Regions from separate parts of the Streptomyces rishiriensis genome, predicted to be linked through region 3. Evidence: riboswitches for the same ligand, from Rfam matches in the RefSeq annotation. Region 3 holds a riboswitch; each other region holds the start of a gene.
What was found. Region 3 has a riboswitch for cobalamin ahead of QF030_RS36320 (CbtB domain-containing protein). Riboswitches for the same ligand answer to the same signal wherever they lie in the genome.

Region 1 (3,200 bases), 5.6 Mb from region 3:
TGACCAAGGTGCTGATCCCGGCGATCGCCGCGCCGATCGTCGCCGGCGTCGCGGCGATGCTCGCGACCCGCCTCTCCTACACCCTCGGCAAGAAGGCCGACGGCAAGGCTGCGGCCAAGGGCTACCGCGCGGGCCAGATCGCCTCGGCCGGCCTGGTCTCCCTCGCCCACGGCACCAACGACGCGCAGAAGACGATGGGCATCATCACCCTGGCCCTGGTGGCCGGCGGTGCCGTGGCCCCCGACTCCGACCCGCCCACCTGGGTCATCCTCTCCGCCGGCCTGGCCATCGCGCTCGGCACCTACCTCGGCGGCTGGCGCATCATCCGCACCATGGGCAAGGGCCTGACCGACCTCCAGCCGCAGCAGGGCTTCGCCGCCCAGACCAGCGCGGCCACGGTCATCCTGGCCTCCTCGCACCTCGGCTTCTCCCTCTCCACCACCCACTCGGTCTCGGGTGCGGTGATGGGCGCCGGACTGGGCCGCAAGGGCGGTGTGGTCCGCTGGTCGACGGCGACCCGGATGTTCGTCGCATGGGGCCTGACGCTCCCGGCCGCGGCCCTGGTGGGCGCGCTCGCCGAGTCGGTCACCGGCCTGGGCGACTGGGGTACGGCCCTCGTCGCGGTCTTCCTGATCGCCTCCAGCGCGGCCATCTGGAAGGTCTCCCGGCGCGAGGTCGTCGACGCCTCGAACGTCAACGCGTCCGAGGAGCCCGCGGGCGTCGTCACGACGGCGATCGCCGCGGTCACCCCGCCGCCCACGGTCGCCCTGGCCGACAACCTCACCGCCGGTCTCACCACGGACCTGACGGCCACGATCCCCGCCCCGGCCGCGGAGCCCGCGACCCCCGCCGCTCCTCCGGCCGCGGCCGTCTGAGCCCGCGCACCCGGTACGAAGGAAGAGAAGCAGCATGAAGATCGACTGGGCAGCCCTGGGTTCCGTCTTCGGCGTCAGCCTCGTGGTCACCGTGGGCCTCGTCGCCCTGTTCACCCTCGGCATCATGGGCCTGTCGCGGCAGGAGCGCGCGTCGGCGCAGGGCGGCTCGGCCACCCTCGCGGTGACCGGCGCGTACGCGTGCTTCGCGGCCTGCGCGGCAGCGGTGGCGTACGGCATCTCACTGATCGTCGCCTGACGCACCATCCACACACGCACCACCCGAACGCCCCTGGGGTGCGGGACGGATCGCCGTCCCGCACCCCAGGGGTGTCGGTGGCTCCGCCGTCGGTCCCTGTGTGGGGTTCTGCACACTCCAGCCTCGCAGGTCAACAGCAAGTTGACGGCTCCAGCGGGTCGTGGTGGACTGCCCGAGCCATGTACGACGGCAGAAGAGGAAGCCGGTGTGAATCCGGCGCGGTCCCGCCACTGTCACCGGGGTAGTAACCCCCGGGAGCCAGGAACTCTCGCCGCCGGTCTCGTCGAACCAGGGCGTGGACACCCTGAGTGAGGACATATCGCCATGCTCGCTCGGCCGTTGAGGTACCGCACCGGTTCACTGCCCGGCCCCACGGCCGGCTGAGCCGATGCGTGCCGATCGCCTCTACGCGTACGGCGCCGCCACCGGCCTTCTGGGCGACCTGCTGCTCGGCGATCCGCGCCGAGGGCATCCGGTCGCCGCGTTCGGACGCGCCGCCGGTGCCGTCGAGCGGCTGCTGTGGCGGGACCACCGGGGACGCGGCGCCCTCCACGCCGTCGTGTGCGCCGGCGGGGCCGTGGCCCTGGGAGCCGCCGCCGAACAGGCCGTACGCCGTTCACCCGCGGCCACCGTCGCGTTGGTCTCCGCCGCCACCTGGGCCGTTGTCGGGGGCAGTTCGCTGGTCCGGGAGGCCCGGGCCGTCGGGCGGGCCCTCGAAGCGGGGGACGTCGAGGCCGCCCGGGAGCGGCTGCCGCATCTGTGCGGGCGGGACCCGCAGGCGCTGGACGCCGACGGGATCGCCCGGGCCGTCGTGGAGTCGGTCGCCGAGAACACCTCCGACGCCGTCGTGGGCGCGCTGGTGTGGGGGGCGGTGGGCGGGGTGCCGGGCCTGGTCGGGTTCCGGGCCGTCAACACCCTGGACGCCATGGTCGGTCACCGGTCGCCGAGGTATCTGCGCTACGGCTGGGCCGCCGCCCGCCTCGACGACGTCGCCGGATGGCCGGGAGCCCGGCTGACCGCCGTGCTCGCCGCCGTCGCGGGGGACGATCCGCGGGGCGCCGTGCGCGCCTGGCGGGCCGACGCCCGCCGCCATCCGAGCCCCAACGCCGGTCCGGTGGAAGCCTCTTTCGCGGGCGCGCTCGGGGTGCGGCTGGGCGGGACCCTGTCGTACGGCGGACGGGTCGAGCACCGCCCCGTGCTGAACGGCGCGGCCGGGCGGCCCGTCGCCGTCCGGGACATCGAACGTGCCGCGCGGCTCTCCCGCCGCGTCGGTCTGCTCGCGCTCGGCGTGACCGTCGCCGCGCGCATCGCCGCCACGCGCGTCGTCGCGAGGAACCAGCCGAAGGGGCGTACGACATGAGCGGGGGTCTCCTCGTCGCCGGCACCACCTCCGACGCCGGCAAGAGCGTCGTCACCGCCGGGATCTGCCGGTGGCTGGTGCGCCAGGGGGTGAAGGTCGCGCCCTTCAAGGCGCAGAACATGTCCCTCAACTCGTTCGTGACGACCGAGGGCGCCGAGATCGGGCGGGCGCAGGCCATGCAGGCCCAGGCCTGCCGGGTGGAGCCGACCGCGCTGATGAATCCGGTGCTGCTCAAGCCGGGCGGCGAGCAGAGCAGCCAGGTCGTGCTGCTCGGCAAGCCGGTGGGCGAGATGACCGCCCGTGGCTATCACGGGGGGCGGCAGCAGAAACTCCTCGGAACCGTTCTCGACTGCCTCGCCGAGTTGCGGGGCACGTATGACGCGGTGATCTGTGAGGGGGCGGGCAGTCCGGCCGAGATCAATCTGCGGCGGACCGACATCGTGAACATGGGGATCGCGCGGGGCGCGCGGCTGCCCGTGCTCGTCGTCGGCGACATCGACCGCGGGGGCGTCTTCGCCTCCTTCTTCGGCACCGTCGCCCTGCTCTCGCCCGAGGACCAGGAACTGGTCGCCGGGTTCCTGGTCAACAAGTTCCGGGGGGACGTCTCCCTGCTGGAGCCGGGCCTGGAGATGCTGCACGGGCTCACCGGGCGGCGGAGTTACGGCGTGCTGCCGTTCCGGCACGGGCTGGGGATCGACGAGGAGGACGG
Region 2 (3,200 bases), 6.3 Mb from region 3:
GGGCGACCAGGGCCGCGAAGAGGGCGGCACTGGCGGCAGCGAAGCGGACGGAGAACCGGGCCTCGGGCACCAGGACGCGCAGGGTCCCGTCGTAGCCGCGTCCGGCGAGCCCGTCCTGGAGCCGCGCCGCCCGGTCGAAGGCGCGGACGAACGCGGTGGCGCCGAGTCCGGCCAGCGAACGCCACTGCGCGGCGCGGGTGGTGTGCCCGAGCCGGGCCGCCTGGGCCTCCCGGATCCTGCGCACGGAGTCGAGCAGCAGGAAGCTCATGCGGTACGTCACCAGCGCGACGTCCACGACGGGCGCGGGTACCCCGGCCCTGACCAGGCGGGGCAGCAGGTCGGACATCGGGGTGGTGAACGCGAGGAGCAGGACACCGAGGGAGGCGGCCGAGGTACGCAGCAGCAGTTCCCCGGCGCGCACCGGACCGCCGTCGGCCAGGGCGACGAACCGGTCCGGGCCGCCGACCCGGACGAGCAGGGTGAGCGCACCGGTCACGCAGAAGCCCAGCGGCACCCGGTAGGCGCGCCACAACCGCCGGGCCGGCACCCCCGCCGGTCCCAGCAGGACGGCGAGAGCCGCCACCAGGACCAGGGCCGCGCCGGGCCAGGGCGGCAGCGAGATGGCGAGCACGGTGAGACCGAGTCCCAGTACGGCCTTGTCCAGCGGATGGCGGTGGCGCCAGCGGCTGCTGTGCGCCGCCGCGTCGATCGGCAGCACCCGCTCAGGTCCGTTCGGGAGCGGACGGCACGGACGCGCTCGCGGAGCCCTGAGGGCTTCCGGAGCTTCCGGAGCCTCGGGAGTCCTCGGAGTTCTCGGTACTCCGCGAGGACGTCGAGGCCTTCGACGAGGGGACCGAGGTCGTCGAAGCCGCCGTGTCCTGCTGCGCCAGAGCCCGGAGTTCGCCCTGCCGCCGTCCCCGGTGCAGACCGAAGTAGTAGGCGAGGACCCCCGCGCCGAGGGCGGCCTGGAGGGCGAACAGCGCCGACTCGATCTCGCCGGACGGCGGCTCGTACAGGGGCGAGAACCAGGGCTCGTAGTCCGGCTCGATCTCGGTGATCGCCGTCTCCGCCTCCGCGTCGGCGCCCGAGAACGGCTCCTCCTTGTGGTCGCCGAGCCCGAGGGCCAGCGGCAGGACGGCGAGCGCGGCCACCACGAACAGGAGCAGCGCGTTGATCTTCGCGTTACGGCTCACCGGGCCACCGCCTCGGTCTCGGCGTCGGCGCCCGCACCGGCCCTCTTCCGGCCGCCCGTCACGAGCACGCCCAGCCTTGTCAGTTCACCCTTGCTGGACTGCGTCAGCAGGCGCATCACGAACACCGTCAGGAGCCCCTCGCTGACCGCCAGCGGGAGTTGGGTGACGGCGAAGATGGAGCCGAACTTGCCCAGCGCGCCCAGGAATCCGCTGCTCGGGTCCGGGAAGGCGAGCGCCAGCTGCACGCTGGTGACGCAGTACGTGGACAGGTCGGCCACGAACGCGCCGAAGAACACCGTGACCATCAGCGGCACGTCGAACCGTCGCAGCAGCCGGTAGACCGCGTAACCGGCCCAGGGTCCGACGACGGCCATGGAGAAGACGTTGGCGCCGAGCGTGGTCAGGCCGCCGTGGGCGAGCAACAGCGCCTGGAAGAGCAGGGTGATGGTGCCCAGCACCGCCATGACCGGCGGCCGGAACAGGATGGCGCCGAGCCCCGTGCCGGTGGGGTGGGAACAACTCCCGGTGACCGAGGGGAGCTTCAGCGCGGACAGGACGAAGGTGAAGGCACCGGAGGCGCCGAGGAGCAGGGTGCTCTCGGGATGCTCCTTGACCTCACGGGTGAGTGACCGTACTCCGTGGACGACGAATGGCGCGGATGCGACGCTCCAGGCGATCGCGTGCGCCGGAGGCAGAAAACCCTCGGCTATGTGCATGGCTGAGCAGACCCTCTCCAGCACCTCGTGGATGGTTGACGTGCCTTGGCCGGTCTCCTGGCTCACGGGTACCACCGCCCGTACTCCGCCTTCCCGGGTCCCGAGGACCCAGTGGCTGCCCGCGAGGGCCGGAGCCGGACTTCCCGATCACAGTGGCGAGGGCCGCACCGGCATCACACCGGATTTCCCGTTCACCAAGGCGTGGTGACAGTAGTGCGCACACACAGGCGCTGACAAGCGCCGATGCGGGGCGCGGAGACGGCGGACGACGGCTCACCCCCGGCGCACGGCGGCCTCCGGCTGCCTCGACGAAATGCCGTGACCCTACGACCGCCGCCATCGGTGACGTCGTCGACCCGCACGTCCGGCAGACGGCGACCGCGATCCCGCATCTCGCGCCGAAGCCGTCCGCGCGAGCCGCCGAGGCCCGCGCGCAGGCCGCCGACGCGGGAACAGGGCGACAGGGGTGCGCTCGACGACCGGTGGGAGAATTCGTCCCGAGGTCCACGCCGCCGTGGCGGCCGGCGTTCCGGGGGCGGGGGCCGGAAGGAAGCGTGCAGCATGATCGAGTGGGTGTCCCTCAGAGCCGGCGCCCGGCCCGTGCCCCAGCCCGTCGCGACCCCCCTGGTGTGGGCCACGGCCTTCGGCAGCGCGCTGGTCCTGGTGGCGGTGCACAACCTGCTGGTCGGCGCGGACCGCCCGGGGTTCGCGCTGGCCGCGCTCTCTTTCCTGGCGGCCCTGCTGGGTCTCTGCGCCCGCTTCACCGCGGCCCCGGGCACGGCCGTCCTGTGCTGGCTGATCCTGAACGGCTTCGCCGTCCCGCCCGTGGGCACGCTCAGCTGGGCCGGCCACCGTGACACCTTCTGGCTCACCTGCCTGTGCGCCGCCGCTCTCGGCGGCACCGTGCTCGCCCGGATCGTCCAGGCCCGCGCCGCCTACCGCCGGATCGCCGCAGAGGTGGCCACCCCGGCGACCGACCCGGACGGCGACCCCCTCGGCACCTGACCGTCCCGGGACGGGGTGCGGCCCGGCGGCGTCGCGGATGCCGCCGCCCACGCGCGGCGGGGGGCCGCCGGTCGCGGAGGCCACCGCAGGCGCTGCTCCGCGCGGGCCGCCGGCCGCCGGGGCCCGCCGGCCCCGGCGGCGGACGTGATGCGGAACATAGGTGTTCTGTGACATATGGCTTCATCGGACCTTTTGGGTAGCTTGGGGTGCTTGCCCCTGCCGTCGGCGCCGTCTCGTGCACGGCGTCGCGCAGCGGGGCGGATCACCCGCCGCTCGTCCGTCCAGG
Region 3 (3,200 bases):
TCGTGATCGCGCGGCTCGTCGCCCCCGTGCGCGACCGGCCCGTTTCTCCCGCGGGGGACGCCGAGCGGGCCGCCGCGCGGCAGCCGGACCGGTTGCGGTGGAACCGGAGGTCCTTCCCGACCGGCAGGTCGTCGCTCCCCCGGCGGGCGAGCGTGAGCAGCACGGTGTCCGGGGCGGCCCGGCGCACCTCGCCGTCCTCGCTGTCCAGGGCCTTGTCGAGAATGTAGGCGGGGACGACGCGGTCGAAGGGGCTGCCCGGATCCCGGAAGGAAGCAACGACATCATGCGCGTCATCGTGACCCGCGGCCCGACGGAGGCATCGGTATGAACGACATCGGGGAACCCGTGCTGCTGCACACCACCGGCAGGGCCGCCCACATCACGCTCGACCGGCCGAGGGCCATCAACGCCCTGAACCACGCGATGGTGCGCCGCATGGACGACGCGCTGAGGGTCTGGGAGCGCGACCCGGCCGTCGAGGTCGTCGTCATCTCCGGAGCGGGGGAGCGCGGTCTGTGTGCGGGCGGCGACATCCGCGCCGTCCACGACGACGCCCGCGACGCCGACGGCGCCGCCTCGGCCCGTTTCTGGCGCGACGAGTACCACCTCAACGCCCGCATCGCCCGCTTTCCCAAGCCCTACGTCGCCCTGATGGACGGCATCGTGATGGGCGGCGGGGTCGGCGTCTCCGCGCACGGCAGCGTCCGGATCGTCACCGAGCGGTCGAGGGTCGCGATGCCCGAGACGGGCATCGGCTTCGTGCCGGACGTCGGCGGCACCTACCTGCTCGCCCGTGCCCCGGGCGAACTGGGCACCCATCTCGCCCTGACGGGTGCGCAGATCGGGGCGGGGGACGCCGTGTCGTGCGGGCTCGCCGACCACTACATGCCGTCCGTCTCGCTCCGGCGGTTCGTCGACGACCTCACGGACCGGCCCGTACGGGAAGCCCTGGACCGTCATGTACGGCCCTTGCCGCAGGGCGAGTTGTCCGGCCACCGGGGGTGGATCGACGCCTGCTACGCGGCCGACACCGTCGAGGAGATCGTCCGACGGCTGTTCGCCCACGGCGGCCCGGCGGCCAAGGAGGCCGCGGAGACCCTGCTGGCCAAGTCGCCCACGGCGCTCAAGGTCACGCTCGCCGCCCTGCGCCGTGCCCGGCGGATCGGCTCGCTGGAACGGGTGCTGGAACAGGAGTACCGCGTCTCCTGCGCAGCCCTGAGCACACATGACCTGGTCGAGGGCATCCGCGCCCAGGTCATCGACAAGGACCGCGAACCCCGTTGGTCGCCGGCCACCCTCGCCGAGGTCACGGCGGCCGACGTGGAGCGCTTCTTCGCCCCGCTCGGCGAGCGTGAACTCGGCCTCGCCGGCCCCTGATCCCACGACGTGGGTCGAGCGGGACCGGCACGGTGATCCGGGTCACCGAGCCGCGGAGAGGGCGATCACGCCGGTTGGGGCGGTATTGGCCAGGGACCCGCCACGCGGTACCGTCGCTCTGATATCGACGACGGCGAGACGGAAGCCGGTGAGAACCCGGCACGGTCGCGCCACTGTGGACGGTGCACCCCGAAAGGGGGCATCGCGAGTCAGACCCGTGGCCGTCGTCATGTGCACCACCGAGATGGGACGCGAACTCCCAGAGGAGGTTCCGCCATGGCGCAGCATGTCGCCCAGCCGACTACCAGCACGCCCGTCGTACCTGCCAAGTTGCCGCTGAAGGACATCGCCCCCTGGGCAGTCTTCTTCGGCGTGCTGATGCTGGTCCTGCTGTACTTCGTCGGCGCGGAGCAAGGCGCCACCGCCGTCGTCTCCGGCGAGGACGTTCACGAGTGGGTGCACGACGCCCGCCACCTGCTCGGCTTCCCCTGCCACTGACCCGAGGGGAACCCCGGCACACCCATGAACTCCGCAACGGTGCGAAACCTGCTCGTGCGGGGCATGCTCGCCGGCCTGGCCGCCGGCGTGCTCGCCCTGATCGTCGCCTACTTCCTCGGTGAGCCGAACGTCGACAGCGCGATCGGCTTCGAGGAATCCCATGCAGCCGCCCACGAGCACCACGAGGTGGAACTCGTCTCCCGCAGCCTGCAGTCCACGGCCGGTCTCGCCACCGGCGTGCTGATCTACGGGGTGGCCTTCGGCGGCATCGCCGCCCTCGCCTTCTGCTTCGCCCTCGGCCGCGTGGGCCGCCTCGGCCCCCGGGCCACGGCCCTGCTGCTGTCGGGGGCCGCCCTGCTGGCCGTGTACGTCGTGCCGTTCCTGAAGTACCCGGCGAACCCGCCCGCGGTGGGCGATCCCGACACCATCGGCAAGCGCACCACCCTGTACTTCCTGATGATGGTGCTCGGCGTACTGCTCGCGGTCGCCGCGGTGATCCTCGGCAAGCGGCTGGCGCCGAGGCTGGGCACCTGGAACGCGACCGTCGCAGCCGTCCTCGGCTTCGTGCTCGTCATCGGACTGGCCTACGGGTTCCTCCCCGCCGTCAACGAGGTGCCGGGCGACTTCCCGGCCGCCCTGCTGTGGCGGTTCCGGCTGTCCGCGCTCGCCCTGCAGGTCACGCTCTGGGCGGGCTTCGGCCTCGTCTTCGGCGAACTGGCCGAACGGCTGCTGCACCCCGGGCCCGCCGCGGTGACCGCGGGCACACCGGTGGCCGCCCCACGGTGACGTGACCGGGACGACGACCCGGCTGGAGGGCCCGCGGAATGGTCCGGGGGCCCTCTCCCCGTACGCGAGCCGACGCCGGATCAGCGGCGGGAGCGGCGCGCGAGGACGGCGGCATGAACATCCGACCCGCCGTCGCCGCACGGCAGATGCCCGGCTCGTCGCGCTCGCCCTCGGCGGTTTGCCGTGAGCCGTGAGGCGTGCGGCGACACCTGCCCCGGGCCGACCCCTCCACCTGGACCGCGAGGACCTGGTCGCCGTTACGATCGAGTCCGCTGACACGGCCCGCGTTCCGCTCGCGGGCGTCAGCCGGATCCCGGGGAGGGACTGTGATCGTCGTCGTCGGCGCCGGACTCATGGGAGCGGCCACCGCCTGGCAACTGGCCCGCAGGGGCCACGAGGTCACGCTCGTCGAGGCGTACGACGTCGGTCACCGGCACGGCAGCTCGCACGGCAGCTCGCGGATCTTCCGGCGGGCGTACGCCGACCCCTTCTACGTACGGCTGACCGGGCAGGCGTACGAGCAGTGGCGGGAACTGGAG

Region 1: linked by a shared signal. The riboswitch ahead of QF030_RS11605 (cobalamin biosynthesis protein) and the one ahead of QF030_RS36320 (CbtB domain-containing protein) in region 3 are both predicted to bind cobalamin.
Region 2: linked by a shared signal. The riboswitch ahead of QF030_RS08160 (energy-coupling factor ABC transporter permease) and the one ahead of QF030_RS36320 (CbtB domain-containing protein) in region 3 are both predicted to bind cobalamin.

Annotation. Positions count from the first base shown of each region.
Region 1 is NZ_JAUSWV010000002.1:2,049,271-2,052,470, forward strand. It holds gene QF030_RS11595 (inorganic phosphate transporter) at 1-875, shown strand, start outside; gene QF030_RS11600 (hypothetical protein) at 910-1,131, shown strand; cobalamin riboswitch at 1,269-1,421, shown strand; gene QF030_RS11605 (cobalamin biosynthesis protein) at 1,520-2,491, shown strand; gene QF030_RS11610 (cobyric acid synthase) at 2,488-3,200, shown strand, end outside.
Region 2 is NZ_JAUSWV010000002.1:1,301,614-1,304,813, reverse strand. It holds gene cbiQ (cobalt ECF transporter T component CbiQ) at 1-718, opposite strand, end outside; gene QF030_RS08165 (energy-coupling factor ABC transporter substrate-binding protein) at 723-1,193, opposite strand; gene QF030_RS08160 (energy-coupling factor ABC transporter permease) at 1,190-1,909, opposite strand; cobalamin riboswitch at 1,940-2,123, opposite strand; gene QF030_RS08155 (hypothetical protein) at 2,471-2,914, shown strand.
Region 3 is NZ_JAUSWV010000002.1:7,638,746-7,641,945, forward strand. It holds gene QF030_RS36315 (enoyl-CoA hydratase/isomerase family protein) at 325-1,377, shown strand; cobalamin riboswitch at 1,466-1,618, shown strand; gene QF030_RS36320 (CbtB domain-containing protein) at 1,654-1,875, shown strand; gene QF030_RS36325 (CbtA family protein) at 1,900-2,661, shown strand; gene QF030_RS36330 (FAD-dependent oxidoreductase) at 2,988-3,200, shown strand, end outside.